DNA from 3 places in the Nocardioides sp. DN36 genome. Region 3 is predicted to be linked to each of the others. Evidence: predicted binding sites of a transcription regulator. Region 3 holds the regulator's gene; each other region holds the start of a gene.
The links. The regulator LexA, encoded in region 3, represses DNA repair genes until DNA is damaged. The targets are predictions, from matches to a motif close to TCGAACANNTGTTCGA.

Region 1 (7,084 bases), 1.5 Mb from region 3:
ACCCCGGGAGGCGGCATGGGCGACGAGATCGAGGCGATCGCGGCCCTCGCCGACCCGGTGCGCCGACGGCTCTACGACCTGGTGGTCGCACGGGGCGGCGGGGTGAGCCGCGAGGAAGCCGCCTCGGGTGCCGGCGTGCCCGGCCACACGGCCCGCTTCCACCTCGACCGGCTCGTCGCGGAGGGGCTGCTGGACGTCGAGTACCGCCGGCTCACCGGACGCAGCGGCCCCGGCGCCGGCCGCCCCGCCAAGCTCTACCGGCGGGCTGCGCGCGAGGTCGCGGTGTCGCTGCCGCGCCGCAACTACGACCTCGTCGGATCGATCCTCGCCGCCGCCGCGGAGCGCACCCTCGGCGGAGAGCCGATGGCCGAGGCGCTGGGGCATGAGGCGTGGTCCCGCGGCCACGCGGTGGGTGCGGCGTACGACGGTGCCGAGGCCGCGGAGCTCGACCGTACGGCGGACGCCCTGGCGGCGGAGGGGTTCGAGCCGTCGGTGTCGGGCATCGAGCTGTGCCTGCGCAACTGCCCGTTCGACGCCCTGGCGCGGGCGCACACCGAGCTGGTGTGCGGGGTCAACCTCGGCTTCGTCGACGGCGTGGTCGAAGGGCTGGGCTGCTCGGGCGTCCGGGCCAGGCTGGACCCTGGCGAGGACCGATGCTGCGTCGTGGTCGTGGCAGGCTGAGCGCGCCGGTCGTGGCACGATCGGCCCGTGGACTCCGAGACTCGCAGCTTTCGCACCGGCGGCCGGGAGACGGTGCTGGACATCACCGCTGACTGCGCCGGCTTCGCCGACGGTCGCGGCGACGGGCTGCTGCACGTGTTCGTGCCGCACGCCACCGCCGGGATCGCGATCATCGAGACCGGCGCGGGCAGCGACGACGACCTCCTCGCCGCGCTCGACGATCTGCTCCCCGCCGATGACCGGTGGCGGCACCGGCACGGCAGCCCCGGCCACGGCCGGTCGCACGTGATGCCGGCGCTGGTGCCGCCGTACGCCACGGTGCCGGTGCTGGGTGGCCGCCTCGCGCTCGGCACCTGGCAGAGCATCTGCCTGGTGGACCTCAACGTCGACAACGCGGAGCGCGAGGTGCGGCTGAGCTTCCTCGCCGGTTAGCCCGACTCGACCCCACCCCCCACCCGACCCGAGACCGAAGGAGCGCGCCCCGACGTGAACCCGCCCCACTCCGACGCGATCTCCGTGCGGCCCGCTCGCCCCGATGACAGGGATGCGGTCCTGTCCCTCGTCGCCTCGGCGTTCGGTGCCGACAAGGGGCCCCTCGTGGCACAGCTGGTGTCCGCCTTGGAGGACACCGGCAAGGTCCGCGCGAGCCTCGTCGCCGAGCTCGACGGCAGGGTGGTGGGGCACGTGCAGCTCAACCACTCCTGGGTGGACGCGCGCGAGGCGCTGGTCGACGTGCTGGTGCTGAGCCCGCTCTCGGTCGCTCCGGAGCACCAGCGCGGCGGCATCGGCACCGCCCTCGTCGCGGCGGCGGTCTCGGCTGCCGAGGACCTCGGTTGCCCGGCGCTGTTCCTCGAGGGTTCGCCCGCCTACTACGGCGCGCGGGGCTTCGAGCGCGGCAGCGCTCACGGCTTCACCCGTCCGTCGCCGCGGATCCCGGACGCGGCGTTCCAGGTCGTCGTCCTGTCTGGCCATGAGTCGTGGATGACGGGTCCGCTCGTCTACTGCGAACCGTTCTGGGCGTACGACTGCGTCGGGTTGCGGGATCCTCACCTGACTGAGATCGAGATGCGGTTCGGCTGACGGTCTGGGCCCCCGCGGGCCTTGTTTCCGGCGGTGGCCTTCTCCGGGGGTGGCCTTGTTCCGGCGGTGGCCTTGTTCCGGCGGTTGCCGGGCCCTCTTGTTGCTGTGGCTCGCTGCTGGCTTCGTGTGGCCCTTCGCCGCGGACCGTGCGCCGTCGCTTGCTTCGCTGCGGCGCCGACCCCTCGCCGCTGGGGTTGGGCTCGGCTGCGGCGCCTTCGCTCGCTTCTACGCTCCTTGCGCGCGGTTCGCGGCTGCGGGCCACTCCTGGCCGGCTGCCTCTCCTTCGCCCTTTCTCTGCTGAGGTGGTTGTCGGTCCCTGAGCGTGCTCGAGCTCGGTGTCGTCCACTGCTGCCGCCGCCCCGGGTGCACGGTTGGCCTACTCGCGTCGGGGTCTTGATCTGGTCCACTGGTCGGGTGGGTGGCCGGGTCTCGGGGGTGGGAGGAACTCCGGCTTGCCGTCCTGGCTGCTGATTCGGACCTGCCAGGGGGTGTGGTGGACGGTGCGGTGGTGGTGTCCGCACAGCAGGACCAGGTTGTCCAGGCTGGTGTCGCCGCCTTCCGACCAGGGGGTGATGTGGTGGGCGTGGCCCATCACCGGGGGTCGGGTGCAGCTGGGGAAGGCGCAGTGTCGGTCGCGGCAGACCAGGGCCCGCCACAGGGCGGGGGTGACGAGCCGATGTGCCCGTCCGACGTCGAGGACCTCGCCCCTGCCACCGAGGGCGATGGGGATGATGTCGGCGTCGCAGGCCAGCCGCCTCACCACGGCCGGCGTCAGCTCCAGACCGTCGTCGGTCACACCCCCAACCGGGGTGGTGCTGCCGAGGGTGGCCCAGTCGATCCGGCCCCGCAGAACGTCGAGGGATGTGGTGACTGCGATGCGGGGGCGGGCGCCGTGGCAGTCGGGTGGGAGGTCGGTGGTCAGGGCGTGCCGGGCGGTCTCGACCAGCGCGTCCCACAACCGGGCGCCGTGATCGCGGGGGTCCTTCTCGACCTGGCAGTCCGGGTCATCCTCATCATCTGTGCCGGTGCCGGTGCCGGCGCCGGCGCCGGTTGTGGTGGCGGGCTGGGGCTTGGTGAGTGGGAGGAGGGCGGCCTTGATCAGGGCGGCGTCCTCGACCGTGCCGCGGCCGCGGAGTTGGATGCCGCCGGCGCCGTCCTCGGTGATCGCGAGGTACCGGTGGTGGTGCGCGGCCCGGTCCTCCCGGTCCAGCGCGGCCTCGAGCTTCCGTTCGGCCTTGTCCGGGTCCACCAGGACGGCGATGCGTTTGCCGACCGTGGCCAGGTCGGTGGCGTTCAACCGGCCCGCCTCGCCCAGCAGTGCGGCCTCGCCCGCGGCCCGGACGGTCGGGTTGAGGGGGAGTTTCTCGACGGCGGTCACGATCACCGACGCCTGCTCCGGCGAGATCGCACCCCGCGACAGCGCCGCGTGGGTGGTCGGGTGCTCGGTCACCAGGACTGTGGCCTGGCGGACGGTGCGGTGGCCCTCGGCGTGGTGCAGGCCGGCGAGGTGGGTGAACCACGCCGCGGTCGACCCCCACGCCAGCTCGGTCTTGGCGACCCCGCGGGCCTCGATCTCGGCCAGCACCGGCGCCTGCACGGCCGCGACCTGGCAGCGGACCTGCTCCAGCGCGGCGACCACGTCGACCAGCTCGTCACTGGTCTTCGCAGCCCACAGCACCTCGCCGAGCTGGGTGAGCAGCGCGGCCGCGGCGGCGGCCACCCCGGCGGGGCTGGTCGTCGTGTCGGTCGGCCGTTGCTCCATGACCTGACTCAACCAGAAAGCACCGACAGTCCCGGCCTCCTGACCTGTGGATATCTCGCTCAGCGAGATGCTTTCCGAAGAAAGTTTCGAGGACCAGTTGAACGCCTTGGCGGCGCTCTTGGGGGCAGCCGCAGGGACCCTCGCCGAATGGTCAGAGACTCCACCGGATCGGCCAGATTCGATGCGGTTGGTGACCAAACCGCACACCCCGAACCCGGAAGCCGGCGCCGGCCCAGACGGACCTCACCGGTAGCCAGCCAGGACCGCCACCGACGGCAGCCCGAGAGCCGGGAGCGAGCCGGAGCACGACCCCGACGCCAGCCGCCCGGCCGGGTCGCCCAGGAGGGGTGCCGAATGGTCACAGACAGCATCGGATCGCGCCGATCCGATGCGGTTGGTGACCAAACCGCACACCCCGAACCCGGGAGCCGGCGTCGGCCGAAGCGGACCTCCCCGTAGCCAGCCAGGACCGCAACCGAAGACGACCCGAGAGCCGGGAGTGAGCCGGAGCCCGAACCCGACGCCAGCCGTCAGGCCGTTCGTCGGATGGGTGCCGAATGGTCAAGGACCGCACCGGATCCGGCCGATCTGATGCGGTTGGTGACCAAACCGCAACCGAAACCCGGGAGCCGGCGCCGACCGAAGCCGACCTCCCCGGTAGCCAGCCATCACCGCCACCGGAAGCAGCCGGAGAGCCGGGAGGTGGCGATGACTCAAGCCGACCTGAACCGAACCCGACGCCGAGCCGAGCCCAGCCGAAGCCACCGCCGGCCGAGCTGCGGACGAACCACCCGCCACGCACGAGACGCGGGCCCCGAGGGTCCCCTAGCCTGCGGACATGGCCACCTTCATCCTCACGGTCATCGGCGATGACCGCCCGGGTCTCGTGTCGGAGCTCTCGGCGCCGATCAGCGCGCACGGCGGCAGCTGGGAGCGCAGCCAGATGGCGCGGCTCGCGGGCAAGTTCGCCGGGATCGTGGTGGTGTCCGTCGCCGACGAACGCAGCGAGGACCTGGTCGCCGACCTCAGGGCGCTCGAGGAGCAGGGCCTGCAGATCACGGTGCAGCGCACGGACGAGCAGGGGGAGCGGGATGCGGTGCGGCTCCTGCTCGAGCTGCTCGGTGCCGATCGTCCCGGCATCGTCGCGGAGATCTCGGCCTCCCTCGCCGCCCACCACGTCAGCATCGAGGAGCTCAGCACCGACGTACGCGACGCGCCGATGGCCGGCGGACGGCTCTTTGAGGCCACGGCCATCCTCGCGGCCCCGTCCACGACCAGCACCGACGCCCTGCGCTCGATGCTCGAGGGCCTGGCCGACGAGCTGATGGTCGAGATCAACCTGTCCGACGACTGACGGCCGACGCGCGGCAGGGCCGGGTGACCCTTGTCGGCCCGCGCGCACCCGCGCACGCTGGCGGGAGTCCGCATCTCGGGACCCGACAGCACGCGGGGGAGAGATGGAGGAAGCGATGTCCAGGGCATCGAGGTCAACGGCCGCCGAGAGCATCGAGGTCGAGGGCTACGAAGGTCACTTCCAGAACATGGACGACGGTTACACGGTCGCCTTCGAGAAGTACACGGCCGACGTCGACCTGTCGCCGTTCTTCAAGGGGCTGCCGGACGACCGGTGCCAGTGCGCGCACTGGGGCTACGTCGTCGCGGGCCGGCTGACGTTCCACACCAGCCGTGGCGACGAGTCGTTCGAGGCCGGCGACGCCTACTACGTGGGACCCGGGCACACACCGGTGCTGTACGCCGGCACCGAGGTGGTCGAGTTCAGCCCGACCGACGAGCTGGCGCGCACGATGGAGGTGGTCAGCCAGAACATAGCGTCGATCGTCTGAGTCAGCTCAGCCCAGCACCCGCCGCGCCAGGTCGACGTGGAAGTCCACCGCCAGCAGCAGGTCGTCGATGTGGACCCGCTCGTCGGCGTTGTGGAAGCCGGCCGCGAGCACCTCGGCCGAGGTGGCACGGAACGGGCTGAAGCCGTACGCGGTCCCGGTGCCGGCCGCGCGCAGGTAGACCGAGTCGGTGAAGCCGGTGCTCAGCATCGGCACCGGCTCGGCGTCGTCGCCGCCCGCGGCCAGCACGGAGGCGATCGCCTCCCAGAGCTCGGAGTCCGGGGGAGACGCGCTGCCGGCGATCAGCTCCTCCGGCCACTCGAGCTCGTACCGGAGGTCCGACCCGAGCCGGGCGCGGACCGCGGCCTCCACGTCGGCCTCGGTGGTGCCGGGCAGGATCCGGCAGTCCAGCTCCATCGCCGCGCGGGCCGGCATCACGTTGCGCTTGCGCGACCCCACCAGCAGCGTCGGCGCCATCGTGGTGCCTGCCAGGGCGGGCAGCGCGTGCGCCAGGACGGGGTGCAGCGCGGCCGCCCGGGCGATCGCGTCGTCGAGGTCGGTGACCGGCTCGTCCAGCAGCTGCTCCAGGGTCCGCTCGACGAGCGCCGACCGCACCCGCACGGGCATGCCGCGGCCGACCCGCCGCAGCAGCTCGCCGAGGAGGGGTACGGCGTTGTCGCCGATGTCAGGCGTGGACGCGTGGCCGGCCTCGCCGAGCGCGACGACCCGCACCGGGTAGGTGCCCTTCTCGCCGATGCCGATGGTCTGCACGGTGCGCCCGCCGGGCAGCGGGAGGCGTTCGCCGCCGCCCTCGTTGATCGCGAGGTCGGGCCGGATGTCCGGGCGGGACTCGAGCAGCCAGCGCATGCCGACGTCGGCGGTGCCGTCCTCCTCGTCGGCCACGGCCAGCAGCCACAGGTCGCCGCGCGGTCGGAAGCCCGTGCGCGCCAGCTCGGCCATCGCCACCGCACGGGCGGCGACCTCGTTCTTCATGTCGATCGCGCCGCGCCCCCACAGCCAGCCGCCCTCGTCGACGACGGCGGCGAACGGCGGGTGCGTCCAGTCGCGCGGGTCGGCGGGCACCACGTCCGTGTGACCGACGAAGGCCAGGGACGGCGCCCCGCCGGTGCCCGGGATCCGCGCGACCAGGTTGGCCCGGTCGGGGTCCCGCGCCACCAGCTCGCAGTCCACGCCGGCTCCCGTCAGGTAGTCACGCAGGTACGCCGCGGCCGCGGTCTCGTTGCCGGGCCTGCGGCCGAGCGCCGCCTCGCGTGCGTTGCTGGTGTCGAGCCGGACCAGCTGCCGGGTGACCTCGACGACCTCCTCGTGCAGCGGGTTCACGACGCCACCCCGAGGCGGTCCAGCACCCACGCCAGCACCTCGGCCTCGTAGGCCAGGTGCCCGAACCGGCCCGACGGCCCGACGTGCGCCCCGGCGCCGAGCTCGCAGCGGAACATGCAGCGCGGCGACCAGTCGGGGTCGGAGGCGCGGAGCGCGGCCACCCACTTGGCCGGCTCGTGCACCATCACCCGGGGGTCGTGCACGGCTCCGGTCACCAGCAGGTCGGGGCGCCCACCTGCGGGCGGGATGTTGTCGTAGGGCGAGTAGGCGAGCATCCAGTCGAAGTCCGCCCGCCGCCGCGGGTCGCCCCACTCGTCCCACTCGTTGACGGTCAGCGGGATCGAGGCGTCGAGCATGGAGCTCACGACGTCGACGAAAG
Region 2 (7,084 bases), 1.1 Mb from region 3:
AAGCCGCCGACGCGGTCGGAGATGCCGAGCACCAGCACGACCAGGTAGCAGTTCACCCCGCTGGCCCAGCCGCTCGAGAACGCCAGTGCGAGTGAGTCCACGCCGGGAGTCTAGGAGCGCGCGGCCGCGTCCCGGGCTAGCAGGAGGACGTCACCCCGGAGTCCGGGACCGTCCACGGCCCGCAGCCGCTGGCGTCCGTGGGCGGCTCCGGGATCACCAGCACCGGGTCGGTACCGAGCTCGACGAGGTCGTCGACGGGCACCTGGAAGTCCGCAGTGGCCAGGTCCGGCGCGTGCATGGTCTCGCTGACATAGGTCACGAAGGTCTCGGAGTGGATCACCTTGGCCTCGCGCTGGAACCAGAGCCGGTCCGGGTCGATCTTGTCCAGCCGGTCGCGGGGCACCGCCATCCAGCCGGACCCGTGCATCGGGCGCAGCGCCATCACCTTCGTGATCGCCAGGCTCCCGCTCGGCCCCGCGGTCACGTCGCAGCTGAGGTAGTAGCCGCCGGACAGGCCGTCCTCGCAGTAGCGCCGGGCGCTGCCCTCGGCCTCGCTGCGGGCGTGGCTGAGGTCGATCGAGAGCTGGTGGTCGGTGCCGGTGCCGTAGGAGATCGACATGCCGCTGGCCTTGTCGTACCACTTCGGTGGCAGCTCGTTGCCCTGCCCGTCAAAGGCGCCGAACTCGCCCTTCGGCAGGTCGGGGACGCTGCGCCCGAACACCGCGGAGGCGTGCTCGTCGAGCAGCCGTGGCATCTGCTGGGGGTCGTAGTCCTGCAGCGCGCGGCGGGTGGCCGGGTCGACGGCGGTCGTCGGGCCGTTGCCGCCCGAGCCCGGCAGGACCTGCGCGGCGGTGACCCCTGCGGTCGCGACCACCGCGGCCGCGGCCACGCCCGCGACCAGGCGCTGTCCCCGGAGTCGTCGCCGGCCGGCCCGGAGCGCCGCGCCGGAGTCGGGGGAGTGGCCCGGCTCGTCACGGGCGACGTGCTCGCGCAGCAGGGTGGCCAGGTCGTCGTTGCTCATCGGGTCTCCTCGGTGGCGATCAGCTCGGGCAGGTGGCTGCGCAGGGTGTCCAGGGCTCGCGCGGTCTGGCTCTTGACCGTGCCGTCGGCGATGCCGAGGAGGTCCGCGACCTCGGCGACGGAGAGGTCGTCGAGGAAACGCAGCGCGACGATCGCGCGCTGTCGAGGCGGCAGCAGCGCCAGCGCGGCGCCGAGGTCCAGCGTCGTGGGCGGGTCGTCGCCGGCTCGGTCCGGCAGCTGGTCGGTCGGCGTCTCGGGCCGTCGGCGGCGCAGGTGCGAGAGGCACTCGTTGACGACGACCTTGCGTGCGTACGCCGTCCGGGTGCTGGAGTTCACGCGCGGCCACGCGGCGTACAGCTTGGCCATGCCCTGCTGGGTCAGGTCCTCGGCGAGGTGCCAGTCGCGCACCACGAGGTAGGCGGTGCGCCGCAGGCCGGAGCCGTGGACCGAGAAGAACTCCGTGAACTCCTGCTCACGCTGGTCGCGTCGCACGTGGGCTGCCTCCGGTCCGAGATGGGCGCCGCGCCACGGGTGGGCGGCGGTCTACCCGTTGTACGCCGCCCGCTGCTCTCGAGGTTCGCAGCGGCGGTGAGAATTCTCAGGCAGGCGCCCGGCCGGACTTCTGGGCCGTCTGCTGGGCCGTCTGCTGGGCCGTCTGCTGGGCCGTCTGCTGGGCCGTCTGCTGGGCCGTCTGCTGGGCCGCCTCTTGGGCCGCGGTGACCCGGGCGAGCGAGTCCGCGTCGCGGCCGACCACGGTGGTGCCGTCGGCGGCGGTGAGGATCGGGCGCTGGATGGTGGCCGGGTGCGCGACCATCGCCTCCAGCCACGCCGCCCGGTGGTCGGGCTCGCGGGGCAGCTCGATGCCCGCCTCGCGGGTCTCCTTCGGCCGGGCGACGTCCCACGGTTCGAGCCCGAGGCGCGCCACCACCTCGCCGAGCTCGGCCGCCGTCGGCGGGTCGTCGAGATAGCGACGCACGGTGTACGCCACGCCGGCGGCGTCGAGCTCCGCGGTCGCGGCACGGCACTTCGAGCAGGCGGGGTTGAGCCAGATCTCCATCGCTCGACGCCCCTCAGTCGACGTCGGTCTCGGTGGCCCCGGTGAGGGCGACCAGCTCGTCGTACGTCGTGGAGAACACCGCGGCGGGGTGGCCGGCGGCCGCCCACACCACGTCGTACTTCCGCAGCCAGGGGTCGAGGTAGGTCGGCACCGGCGCCGGGTGGCCGATGGGGGAGACACCGCCGATGACCTGGCCGGTGTGCTCGCGGACGAACTCGGGCTTCGCGCGCCGCAGCTCGGTGACGCCGATGCGCTCGGCGACCTTCGCGGTGTCGACGCGGTGGGCGCCCGAGGTGAGGATCAGCACCGGCGCGCCGCCGGCGTCGAAGAGCAGGCTGTTGGCGATCGCGCCCACCTCGCAGCCGAGTGCCTCGGCGGCGAGTGCGGCGGTGTGGACCGAGTCGGGGAGAATGACGATCTCGCCTTGGCCGCCACGGCGCCGGTGCTCGTCTCGAAATAGGGTGATCGTGGGGTGCTCGGTCGTCATACTGCGACCCTAGCCAGAGGCGGGGCCACCGGTCCGGTGGGTTTCGTGGTGCGTGCGCCGGCTGGTCCGGCGCCTGAGAGGAGACTGGATGAGTCGGCAGCAGCCGCGCTCGGTGAGCGGTGCGACCTGGGTCCTGCTGGGGTTGGTCCTGCTGAGCGGGTTCACGGCCCTGCTCACGGTCATCCTGCGTGACGACCTGGTCAGCTCCTGGGCGTCAGGGCACCCCGACTCGACGGGCGACCTCAAGCCGCCGGCGTTCGTGCCGGTGGCGATCGTGCTGTTCGTGGTGTTCGCGCTGCTGGCGGGCGTGCTGGCGATGTTCCTGCGCAGCGGTCACAACTGGGCGCGGCTCTCGCTGACCGCGCTGGTCGCCTTCATGGCCGTCGCGACCCTCGCCGGGCTGCGCAGCGACCCGCCCGCCCTGTTCGTCGTCCTCACGGTCGTCTCGGTGGTGCTCGACGCCGCCCTGCTGTTCTTCCTCTGGCACCGCGACACCAGCGCCTACATCCGCGGCGTCCCGCTGTCGTCGCGCGCCGTCACCCGGCGCTGACCGCGGCCGGCGCCCGGGGGCGCCGGTCATCCCTTGACGGACTGTCCGTGCCGAGGTGTAGCGTTCGGGGTGTTCGAACACGCGTTCGAACCCCGCTCGGCGGGGACGATCTCGACCCCGTCCCCGCCGGGCCGGCCGCAGACCTGCGGCCGGTCGGCGCGGGCCGGGGTCGGTGTCCGGGGTCGAGGGTGTGGTGAGAGGCGGCGGCCAGATGAGGCGGTACGACGACCCCGTGGAGGTCCGCAAGGGCTTGGTGACGGGCGTGGAGGGTCCCGAGCAGTTCCTGTGGCGCGGGCGGTTGTGGAAGGTGCGGGCCGTGGTCGCGCACTGGGTGGAGACGTCGCCGTGGTGGCAGTCGTCGGGAGCGCGAGCGGCGGTCGGTTCCGACGACGTGCCCCCGGGAGCTCCCGCCGGCGACCTGCTCGTCGAGCGGGAGATGTGGCGGGTCGAGGCCGGCCGGGGCATGGGGCTGGCGACCGGCTCCGGCGAGGGCGACGGCGGTGGCGTCTTCGACCTCTCCTTCGACTGGTCCGACGGTCGCTGGCAGCTCGTCGGCTGCGTGGACTGAGGGGTGGAGTCGATGAGCGTCCCCAACCCCTACGCGCTGCCGGCCACCACGCACTCCTACCTCGCCCGCTCGGCCGAGTCGCTGAGTGAGGCGATGGCCGCGACCGAGGTGCCCACCCGCTACGCCTGTGCCCACGTGGCGGCGCTGCGGGCCACGGCCGCCCTGCTGGCCGCCCGGGCGCACCCGGCGCCCACGCGGCGCCGCCCGCAGAAGAATGCCTGGGTGCTGCTGGCCGAGGTGGCCCCCGAGCTCGAGGAGTGGGCCCGGTTCTTCGCGGCCGGCGCCGGCAAGCGTGCCGCGGCCGAGGCGGGCTCGGCGCGTGCGGTCACCGAGCGCGAGGCCGACGACCTGGTCCGCGACGCCGACCGCTTCCTCGCGGTCGTCGAGCAGTGCCTCGGGCTGGTGCCGCACGCGCCGGCGCGCGGCCAGGTGGTGCGGCACGTGAGCTGAGCCCGGCCGGTCCGGGCCGGGTTGACGTCTCCTCGGGGAGGCGTAGACTTCAGGTGTTCGAACATGTGTTCGACAAAACAGTCAGGGTCGAGCCGGCTGAGCGCGCAGGAGGCGACCCGTGCCCGATCCCTTCCCCCATCTCCACGTGGCCTCGGGCTACTCGCTGCAGTACGGCGCGTCCCACCCGCACACGCTGGTCGAGCGGGCCGTCGAGCACGAGATGGACACCTTGGCGCTGACCGACCGCGACGGCACCTACGGCGCGGTGAAGTTCGCCAAGGCGTGCCTGTCGGCGGCCGTGCGGCCGGTGCTGGGGGTCGACCTCGCGCACCGGCCCACGCTCACCACGACGTCGTCCGGCGGGGCCGACCGGGCGACCGGTCCGTACGTCACCCCGGCCGGGCGCCCCCGGACCCCGGTGCGGGGCGGGGCGTTCCGGGACCTGCGGCTGCCCCGGGTGACGTTGCTGGCCAGCGGCCGGGCGGGGTGGGCGGCGGTGTGCCGGCTGGTCTCGGCCACCCACCTCGCCGGGGAGCGGGGGGCCCCGGTGCTCGACCCCGGCCTGCCGGAGGTGGCCGAGCTGCTCGGGTCCGGCGACCTGGTGGTGCTGCTCGGCCCGGCCTCCGAGCTGGGGGTGGCCGCCACCCGCCGCCGCGACGACCTCGCCGAGGCGGTGCTCGCGCCGTGGCTGGCCCGGGTGCCCCGCGAGAACCTCGTGGTCGAGCTGGTCTCCCACCGGCTCGGCGCGTCCGGTGCCGGCTGGGGGCCCGGGACCACCCCGCACGCCGCCCGGATGGCCGGCGCGGCCCGCCGGGCCGGGCTGGGGACGGTGCTCACCAACGCGGTCCGCTACGCCGACCGTCGCGACGCCCCCACCGTCGACATCCTCGACGCCGCCCGCCGGCTGGTCCCGCTCGACCGCCGACATGTCGATCGGGGCAACGCCGAGGGCCACCTCAAGTCCGGCAAGGAGATGGCCGAGGTCGCCGAGGAGATCTGCCGGCTCGCCGGGCTGGCCGCCGACCCGGCCCGCGAGGCCCGGCAGCTGCTGGCCCGGACCCGCGCGGTGGCGGACCGGTGCGCGCTCGACCCGCGCTCCGACCTGGGCCTGGGGGAGGTGCACTTCCCGGAGTTCGAGCTGGCCGCCGGGGGAGTCACCCCGCGGCCCACGCCGGGAGCAGGTCCGGCCGACGCCCTGCTCCGCGCCCGCTGCGAGGGCGCGGTCGGGGACCGCTACGGCTCGGGGCCGAGGCAGGTCGTGTGGAAGCGGCTCGACGACGAGCTGGAGACGATCCGCGAGCTCGGCTACGCGTCGTACTTCCTCACCGTCGGCGACGTCACCGACCTGATCCGCGAGATGGGGGTGCGCTGCGCCGCGCGCGGCTCGGGCGCGGGCAGCCTGGTCAACTACCTGCTCGGCATCTCCGGGGTCGACCCGATCCGGCACGGGCTGCTCATGGAGCGGTTCCTCTCCCCGCTGCGCCAGGCGCTGCCCGACATCGACGTCGACGTGGAGTCGGCGCGGCGGCTGGAGGTCTACGAGCGGGTCCTCGACCGGTACGGCGGGGAGCGGTGCGTGTGCGTCTCGATGATGGACACCTACCGGGTCCGCCACGCCGTCCGCGACGTCGGGGCCGCGCTCGGCATGCCGCCCGGCGAGATCGACGCGATCGCCAAGGCGTTCCCGCACATCCGGGCCCGCGACGCCCGGGTCGCCCTGCGCGAGCTGCCCGAGCTGCGGGCGTCGGGCCTCGGGGAGGAGCGGCTCGACCTGATGTTCCGCCTCGTGGAGCGGCTCGACGGGCTGCCGCGGCACATCGCGGTGCACCCGTGCGGGGTGCTGCTCTCCGACGCGACCCTGCTCGACCGCACCCCGGTGGAGGCGTCGTACGCCGGCTTCCCGATGAGCCAGTTCGACAAGGACGACGTGGAGGACCTCGGCCTGCTCAAGCTCGACGTGCTCGGCATCCGGATGCAGTCCTCGATGGCCCACGCGCTGACCGAGATCCGGCGCGTCGACGGGGAGGAGATCGACCTCGACGACGAGGAGCAGGTGCCGTTCGACGACCCGGAGACCTACGCGATGATCTCGTCCGCGAGGACCCTCGGCGTCTTCCAGATCGAGTCGCCCGGCCAGCGCGAGCTGGTCGGCAAGTCCGGCATCGAGTCCTTCGAGGACATCATCACCGACATCTCGCTGTTCCGGCCCGGCCCGGTCAAGAGCGACATGATCACGCCGTACCTCGACGTCAAGCAGGGCTGGAAGGCGCCGACGTACCTCCACGACGACCTGCGGCCGATCCTGGCGCAGACGCACGGCGTGGTGGTCTTCCACGAGCAGGTCATCGAGATCATCGCCCGGTTCGCCCGGATCACCAACGCCGAGGCCGACGAGAAGCGGCGCGCGCTCGGGGACTTCGAGGGGATGGCCGAGACCAAGCTGTGGTTCTTCCCCCGCGCCCTCGGCCACGGCTACCCGCTGCCCGTGGTCGAGGGGATCTGGAAGATCCTCGAGGCGTTCGCGTCGTTCGGCTTCTGCAAGGCCCACGCCGCGGCGTTCGCGCTGCCGACCTACCAGTCGGCCTGGCTCAAGGCGCACTGGCCGGCGCACTTCCTCGCCGGCGTGCTCACCCACGACCCGGGCATGTACCCCAAGCGGCTGATCCTCGAGGACGCCCGCCAGCTCGGCATCGCGATCCTCGGCCTCGACGTGAACGCCTCGGAGAAGGAGTACGTCGTCGAGCGACTCGGCGACGGCGCGTACGGCATCAGGCTCGCCCTGGCGGAGGTGAAGGGGATCAACGAGGGCGAGGTGGAGCGGATCGTGGCCGCCCGCCCCTACCCCTCGCTCACCGACTTCTGGCACCGCGCCCGGGTGTCCCGGCCGATCGTCGAGCGGCTGGTGCTGGCGGGCGGGTTCGACTCGGCCTACGGCATCGGCTCACCGCAGCC
Region 3 (7,084 bases):
CAGACGGCGTACGACGCGGGCCGCGACCTCGCCGAGGTCCAGGGCGTCGCGGGCGCCGTCGAGGAAGAGGACATGGTCGTCCTTGATGCCGAGCTTGCGCACCAGCGGGGTGCCTGAGTAGCCGGCCATGGCGCGACGCTAGCGACGTGGCGGAAATGCCGCGAGGGGCGGAGCCTCCCCAGGCCCCACCCCTCGTCTTCCCCGGCTCGCCAGCCGGGGTCGAGTCGGCTGGCGAAGTCTTGCGTCGGCGGGTCAGTCCCCCGCCGGGACGCGCAGGCGCTGGCCGGCCTGCACCATCGCGGAGTCGAGGGCGTTGAGCCGCTCGATCCGCTCCACCATGCCGCGGACGTCGCCGTCGTCGGCGATGTCGGCGGCAATCGCCCAGAGGGTCTCGCCGGAGCCGACCATCACCACACGGGTGGGCTCGGGGGTGCCGGGCTGCTCGGTCGCGACCGACCCAGCCGCCCAGAACAGGCCGAGGCCGAGGACCACGAGCAGGGCGAGCGCGAAGACGACGAGCCGGCCGCGACGGGTGAGCCGGACCTGGCCGCCTGCGTGGCCGATCGGGGCCGTGCGGGTCGTCCGGGTGGCGGGCGTGCGCACCACGGTCGGGCGGAAGGTGGTGCTCGCGGTCATCGTGCTCATCGGGACCTCCTGGGGAAGTGGCGGTCAGCCTCGGTCGTCGTGATCGATCTGCTGTCGAACCGATGTCTAACGGGAGCCACCGACAGTCCGTGTGGGACTGGTCTGGACCATCCGGCTTCCATCGAGTCGATCAGGCGTTCGATCGAACATGTGTACGAGGTTAGAGCAGGTGTTCGAACGGCACAAGACCCGTGACGAACATTTGTTCGAACGCGTTCGAGTGCTTGGGGGTGCGCTCGCGCGGGTGCATGGCCCCTACTCCGAGGCGCGATCGTGGAGTGGTTCTCGCGCCTGGCGCGACATGGGACTCCGAGATCTCAGTGGTAGCCGACGAGGACCGGCGTCGCGGTCCGCACCCGCAATCGCTCCGGCGCACCCGGAATCGTGACCGTCCCGTCGACGTCGCGCCACGGCCCGCCGTTGACCCGGAACTGGGCGGAGTACGTCGTGTCCACGCGTGGGCTCACCCCGCCCTTGGCGCGGTAGTCGTGGGTGATCTCCAGGTCCGGGTACGGCGCCCCCGCGCTCGCGCTGGCCAGCTCGTCCCCGTCACCGAACACCCACCGGAACTGGCTCGGCCAGATCTTCAGGTCCACTCGCTGCCCCAGCAGGCGCACCGTGCGCGTGAACGGTTGCTGCTCGGTGTAGAAGTTCGTCTCGAAGTTGACCAGCGTCTCGCCGCCCGGCGGTTGGACCTTCAGGTCGGACTTCGGCAACTCGATCTTCTTCAGCGCTCCCAGCACGACGCCTTGGGTAACAGCCGGCGTCGGAGCGGGCCCGGTCTGAGCCTCGATTGGGTTGCACGTCCCAGTCCAGTTCGTGCCGGAGCAGAAACTCGTCAACAGCCCCGCGTCCACGAATGTCGTCGCCTCGGACGCGATCGCCTCAGAAGGTTGGTCTGCAGAGCCAGGGGCGTTGGACGACTGCCCCGGGAAGTGATGCACGAAGTGGGTGGTCAGGCCGCCAGCATTAGCCGTGACGTTGGCACCTCCATGCGAACCGCTCGAGTCCGCTGTCGCAGCCGAGAAAGGTCCAAGTGCCACGGCCATGGCGAGCAGGGAGGCTCTGACGATCATCGAAGTCTCATCTCGCGCACGATCAAGCCATCAGGCGTCGACTGGATTGCCACTCCTAGATGCTGGACGCCGGCAACGACTGTCTTGACCTGATCACCGTCACCGTTGAACCAGCGCTCGCGCTGAGTGGCAACGTCGACGTTCCAAATTGCTCCAACCCGCTTGGACTCACGAACGAACTCCGAGGACGTGACCTCCCATTTGCCACCCTCGATGTGGCCGCCGCCGAGATACGCACTGTGCAGGTTTTGCTGCAGCGCCTTGCAGCTTTGACAGTTCTCGTCAGAGAGGCTCATAAATGCAGCGGTGTCACCTGTTGAGATCGAATCCGAGACCGAATCGAAGTACGTCCCGATGAACTCGGATTGGGCATCACGAGGCGATGACCCAGACGACTCGCTCGGCGAGGGGGACTCACTCACCGAGGCCGATGCAGACGGAGCCGGAGCCATCTTCGGCTCAGGATCATCCGAGCACCCACCCAGCACCAGGGCAGACGCGAGTCCGAAAGCGAACGCCATCCGAGAGCGATGCACGCGCAGATCCTTCCCCGAGAACCGGCACCCGAAAACCCGAGAACCGAGCGCCGACAAGCACGCTAGTAGAGGTCCAACGAGCGGGGAACCCACACGTCACCGACCTGTGGATGACGAGCCGCGACCACACGGCCGGGCAGTTCGAGCGCCACCCGGCGAGACCGAGCGCGACGAGGAACCAAGAGAGGGCGAACTGCCCTGCTCTCGGGACCGGTCAGGCGGAGCCGGACCGCTTCATCGCCCGCCGCCCCTGCGCGACGAACAGTCCCAGCCCGCGCGCAGCGACCGAGGGCGCGAGCGCCGAGGCCCGGACCACGCCGCCCCGCCAGCCCGGCACCGAGCGCACCACCCGGGAGGTGCCGAGCAGGGAGACCGCGGCCGAGGCGACCTCGTCGACGGTGAGGATCCGTCCGCCGGAGTGCACCAGCGCCGACCCGATCCCTTCCGGGTCCTGGCCGTCCAGCATCGCTGTCTGCACGCCGTCCGGGCAGAGCGCGTGCACGCGCACGCCCCGCGGCGTCTCCACGTCACACGACATGGAGATCGAGACGATCGCGGCCTTGGTGGCGGCGTACACGCTGTAGCCCGGCACCGGCCCGAAGCCCGACAGCGACGCGGTGTTCACGATGTCGCCGCCGCGGGGGCCGAAGGCCTCGAGCGCGGCGCGCATCCCCCACAGCGTGCCCAGGACGTTGACCTCGACCAGCCGCCGCACCGCCTCCTCGGAGAGCGCGGAGAGCGTGCCGTCGTCGCCGACGCCGGCGTTGTTGAACCACGCGGTGAGCTCGCCGTGGCGCGTGGCCTCCGCGGCGGCCGCAGCGTGGGCGGCCGGGTCGCGGACGTCGAGCGCAAGACCGAGCACGGCGCCGATCTCGGCGGCCGTCCGCTCGGCAGCGGGCCCGTCCACGTCGGTGACGACGACGGCGTGGCCACGGGCGACCATCTGCTCGGCGATCCCCCGCCCGATCCCGCGGGCACCTCCGGTGACGACACAGCTCGAGGCAAAGGGCATGGCCGGAGTCAACCAGATGCGTCATGCGCAGACGGCCCGTCCCGGCGTACGTTCCGAAGATGGCCAGCGACCCGCGCGCCGACGCCGTCGAGGTGAACCTCGCGGAGTTCCACCGCGTCCTGGCCACCTCCCCGCTCGTCACGACCGGGACCGACCCCGACGTCACGACGTTCCGGACCGGACTGCCGCACCCGCTCTTCAACGACGTCGTCGGCGCCCGGTTCGCCCCCGGGACCGAGCAGGCACGCGTCGAGGAGACGGCGGCCCCGTTCATCGAGGCCGGGCTCCCGTTCCTGTGGTGGTGCGGCCCGTCCACCTGGTCCGAGGCCCTGGACCGCGCGCTCACCGGGATCGGCGCCCACCGCGAGGACAGTCCGGGCATGCACGTCCCCCTCGTCACCGAGGAGCACGGAGCCGAGACGAGCGCGGTGCCCGGCCTGGAGATCGCGCTCGGCACCGACGCGTCGGACCATGACGTCGCGCGACTCATGTGCGAGGTGTTCGAGATCCCCGGCTCCCTCGCCGCACCTCTCCGGGACTGGCTGACGGTCTTCGACCCGGCCTGCCTGGTGCACGCCGTGGCGAGCCTCGACGGCGAGCCCGTCGGCTGCGGCTCGGTGTGGATCACCGGACGCACGGCGGGCATCTACGACGTCGCGACGCTCCCGCAGGCCCGCAGGCGCGGTGTCGGGTACGCCGTCACGGCCGCCCTGATGCGCGAGGGACGGAGGCGTGGGTGCGACGAGTCGATCCTGGTCGCGAGCAGCATGGGGCGACCGGTCTACGAGCGGCTCGGCTACGTCGAGGTGTGCACCATGCCGCAGTACGTGTGGGCCCCCGACGACGCCTGATCACCCCCGTCACGACCCGCGACACGCCTTCGAACAGATGTTTGAATCACCCAGTCGATTTGGCTAGCGTGGTCCCCACTCGCCCGGGGCGCCCCGGAGCGTCCGCCGCAGAGCCTGGAGGCAGCCGCATGGCCACGAAGAAGTCCGACAAGGTCACCCAGCTTCCCGACGGCCCGCCCGACGCCACCGGCCTCACCCCGCGCCAGCAGCGCGTCCTGACCACGATCAGGAACTCCATCGAGAAGCGCGGCTACCCGCCGAGCATGCGCGAGATCGGCGACGCCGTCGGCCTGACCAGCTCCTCCAGCGTCGCCCACCAGCTCAAGGTGCTCGAGGAGAAGGGCTTCCTCAAGCGCGACCCCAACCGTCCCCGCGCCATCGAGGTGTTCCTGCCCGAGGTGATGGCCGCCCGCCGGTCGATCTCGGCAGCCGACGAGACGATGTACGACGAGACCGGCGTCGGCGACGCCGTGCCCGCGGCGCAGTACGTCCCCGTCCTCGGCCGGATCGCGGCCGGCGGCCCGATCCTCGCCGAGGAGCGGATCGAGGACGTCTTCCCCCTGCCCAAGCAGCTCGTCGGCGACGGCCAGCTCTTCCTGCTCGAGGTCTCCGGCGACTCGATGATCGACGCCGCCATCTGCAACGGCGACTACGTCGTCATCCGCCAGGAGCAGACCGCGCAGAACGGCGAGATCGTGGCGGCGATGATCGACGGCGAGGCGACGGTGAAGACCTTCCAGCGCAAGGACGGCCACGTCTGGCTGCTCCCTCACAACGACGCCTACGAGCCCATCGACGGCACCCACGCGACCATCCTCGGGAAGGTCACCGCGGTCCTGCGGCGAATGTGACCCCGAGGTAATAATGAGCGGGCTTCAGGGGGAGGTCAGGGGCATACTTGATAGCGATGTGCCCTGCCTGACCTGAGAGTGGACCCGTGAGCATCCCGAGCATTCCCGCGATCGTGGGTATCCGTAAGCGATACCCGCGTCTCGTGCGCGGCGTCCTCGAGCTGGCGCTGGTCCTGAGCCTGTGGGTCGCCTACAGCCTCTCGCGCCTCTTCGCCGACGCCGCGATGGGCCCTGCCCTGGCCCGCGCCCACGACCTCCTCCACATCGAGCGGCACCTCGGGATCCACTGGGAGGTGCCCCTCAACCATCTCTTCACCGACAACGACGTCATCGGGCTGATCGGCAGCTACTGGTACGCCACGCTCCACTACGTCGTCACCGCCGCCGTGCTGCTCTGGCTCTACCGGCTCGGCTCGCGCTGCTACATCCCGGCCCGACGGGCGCTCGCGATCGGCACCATCATCGGCCTGGTCGCCTACCTCCTGATGCCGACCGCCCCGCCGCGGTTCATCGAGGGGTACGTCGACGTGCTCAGCCTGCACGCCGCCGACGGCTGGTGGAGCGCGGACGCCTCCGCGCCGCGCGGCCTCGGCGGGCTCACCAACGAGCTGGCCGCGTTCCCGTCGCTGCACGCCGGCTGGGCGCTGTGGGTCGCGATCTCGCTGCAGCGGCACGCCCGCTGGCACTGGCTGCGGGTGCTCGGCTGGCTGTACGCCGCCGGCACCGCCGTCGTCATCGTCGGCACCGGCAACCACTGGGTGATCGACGTGGTCGTCGGCTGGCTGGTCGTGGTCGCCGGGTGGCTGGCCGCGGAAGGCATGCCCGCGCCGGTCGACGACGACGAGCTCGACCGCGAGCTCGACAGCCTGACCGCGACCCAGGGCTCGGCCGCGGCCGCCGCCGACTGACTCTCCCCGACTGGCTGCCCCGCTGACTCCCCGGCGACGCCCGGGTGAACTGACGGTGCTCACACCCCGCGCGCCGTCACCCCCACCCGGTCCCGTGCGTTGAGGACGCGTGAGCACCCCACGCGCCGCCACCCCGAAGCCCCTGCGAGCCCGGCCGCTGCCGCGGCGTACCGTCCTCGCGACCGGCGCCGCCGGCGGCGTCCTCGCCGGCCTCGCGCCGACCGCTGCACCGGCGACCGCGCAGGCCTCCCCGGCCCGGGAGGGTGGTGGCGCGTTCCGGCACGGCGTCGCGTCCGGGGACCCGCTCCCCACCGCCGTGGTCATCTGGACCCGGGTCACGCCCACCCCGGCCAGCACCCCCGGCTCCGGGAGGGGGCCGCGGGTGCGCGTGGCGTGGGAGGTGGCGACCGACGCACAGTTCCGCCACGTCGTGCGCAGCGGCAGCTTCGCCACCGGCCCCGAGCGCGACCACACCGTCAAGGTGGACGTGAAGGGGCTCGACCCCGCCCGGTGGTACCACTACCGGTTCCGCTGGGACGGCCACACCAGCCGGGCCGGGCGCACCCGCACCGCCCCGACACACGACGCCACCCCCGACCACCTGCGCTTCGGTGTCGTCTCCTGCGCGAACCTCCAGGCGGGCTGGTTCAGCGCCTACCGCGGGCTCGCCGCCCGCGACGACCTGCACGCGGTCGTGCACCTCGGCGACTACCTCTACGAGTACGGGCCGGGCGAGTACGGCTACGGCCCGGACGACCGTGACATCCGCAGCCACCAGCCCGCCCACGAGATGGTGTCGCTGGCCGACTACCGCCAGCGGCACGGGCAGTACAAACGCGACCCCGACCTGCAGGACCTGCACGCGAAGTACCCCTGGATCGTCACCTGGGACGACCACGAGACCGCCAACGACGCCTGGCGGGACGGTGCGGAGAACCACACCCCCGGCCACGGCGCCGGCGGCGAGGGCAGCTACCGGGACCGCCGGGCGCGGGCGCACCGCGCGTACGACGAGTGGATGCCCGCCCGGCTCGACGGCAGCGTCCGCGTGGGTGACGGCGACCGGCTCTTCCGCCGGCTCCGGTTCGGCACCCTCGCCGAGCTCAGCATGCTCGACCTGCGCAGCCACCGCGACCGCCAGGTCCAGCCGGTCGCCCCCACCCCGGTGCCCGACCCCGATCCCGCGGTGAGCGACCCGGACCGCA

Region 1: ACZ43H_RS09140 (HNH endonuclease signature motif containing protein) is a predicted target of LexA. The motif match lies at 3,598-3,613, and genes of this name have one in related genera.
Region 2: ACZ43H_RS10820 (DUF6504 family protein) is a predicted target of LexA. The motif match lies at 3,188-3,203, and genes of this name have one in related genera.

Annotation. Positions count from the first base shown of each region.
Region 1 covers NZ_AP043823.1:1,700,447-1,707,530, reverse strand. Annotated here, with positions in the region: gene ACZ43H_RS09155 (helix-turn-helix transcriptional regulator) at 16-681, shown strand; gene ACZ43H_RS09150 (YjbQ family protein) at 709-1,113, shown strand; gene ACZ43H_RS09145 (GNAT family N-acetyltransferase) at 1,168-1,761, shown strand; gene ACZ43H_RS09140 (HNH endonuclease signature motif containing protein) at 2,138-3,523, opposite strand; gene ACZ43H_RS09135 (glycine cleavage system transcriptional repressor) at 4,362-4,877, shown strand; gene ACZ43H_RS09130 (cupin domain-containing protein) at 4,993-5,367, shown strand; gene ACZ43H_RS09125 (M20/M25/M40 family metallo-hydrolase) at 5,374-6,705, opposite strand; gene ACZ43H_RS09120 (prolyl oligopeptidase family serine peptidase) at 6,702-7,084, opposite strand, start outside.
Region 2 covers NZ_AP043823.1:2,070,602-2,077,685, reverse strand. Annotated here, with positions in the region: gene ACZ43H_RS10850 (DUF4126 domain-containing protein) at 1-101, opposite strand, end outside; gene ACZ43H_RS10845 (hypothetical protein) at 137-1,021, opposite strand; gene ACZ43H_RS10840 (SigE family RNA polymerase sigma factor) at 1,018-1,512, opposite strand; gene ACZ43H_RS10835 (ArsC/Spx/MgsR family protein) at 1,619-2,077, opposite strand; gene ACZ43H_RS10830 (YbaK/EbsC family protein) at 2,091-2,564, opposite strand; gene ACZ43H_RS10825 (hypothetical protein) at 2,653-3,114, shown strand; gene ACZ43H_RS10820 (DUF6504 family protein) at 3,326-3,682, shown strand; gene ACZ43H_RS10815 (SAV_6107 family HEPN domain-containing protein) at 3,695-4,132, shown strand; gene ACZ43H_RS10810 (DNA polymerase III subunit alpha) at 4,251-7,084, shown strand, end outside.
Region 3 covers NZ_AP043823.1:3,161,003-3,168,086, forward strand. Annotated here, with positions in the region: gene ACZ43H_RS15995 (DUF3052 domain-containing protein) at 1-129, opposite strand, end outside; gene ACZ43H_RS16000 (LysM peptidoglycan-binding domain-containing protein) at 253-645, opposite strand; gene ACZ43H_RS16005 (hypothetical protein) at 963-1,388, opposite strand; gene ACZ43H_RS16010 (DUF6318 family protein) at 1,718-2,257, opposite strand; gene ACZ43H_RS16015 (SDR family NAD(P)-dependent oxidoreductase) at 2,472-3,269, opposite strand; gene ACZ43H_RS16020 (GNAT family N-acetyltransferase) at 3,329-4,120, shown strand; gene lexA (transcriptional repressor LexA) at 4,249-4,971, shown strand; gene ACZ43H_RS16030 (phosphatase PAP2 family protein) at 5,058-5,879, shown strand; gene ACZ43H_RS16035 (alkaline phosphatase D family protein) at 5,989-7,084, shown strand, end outside.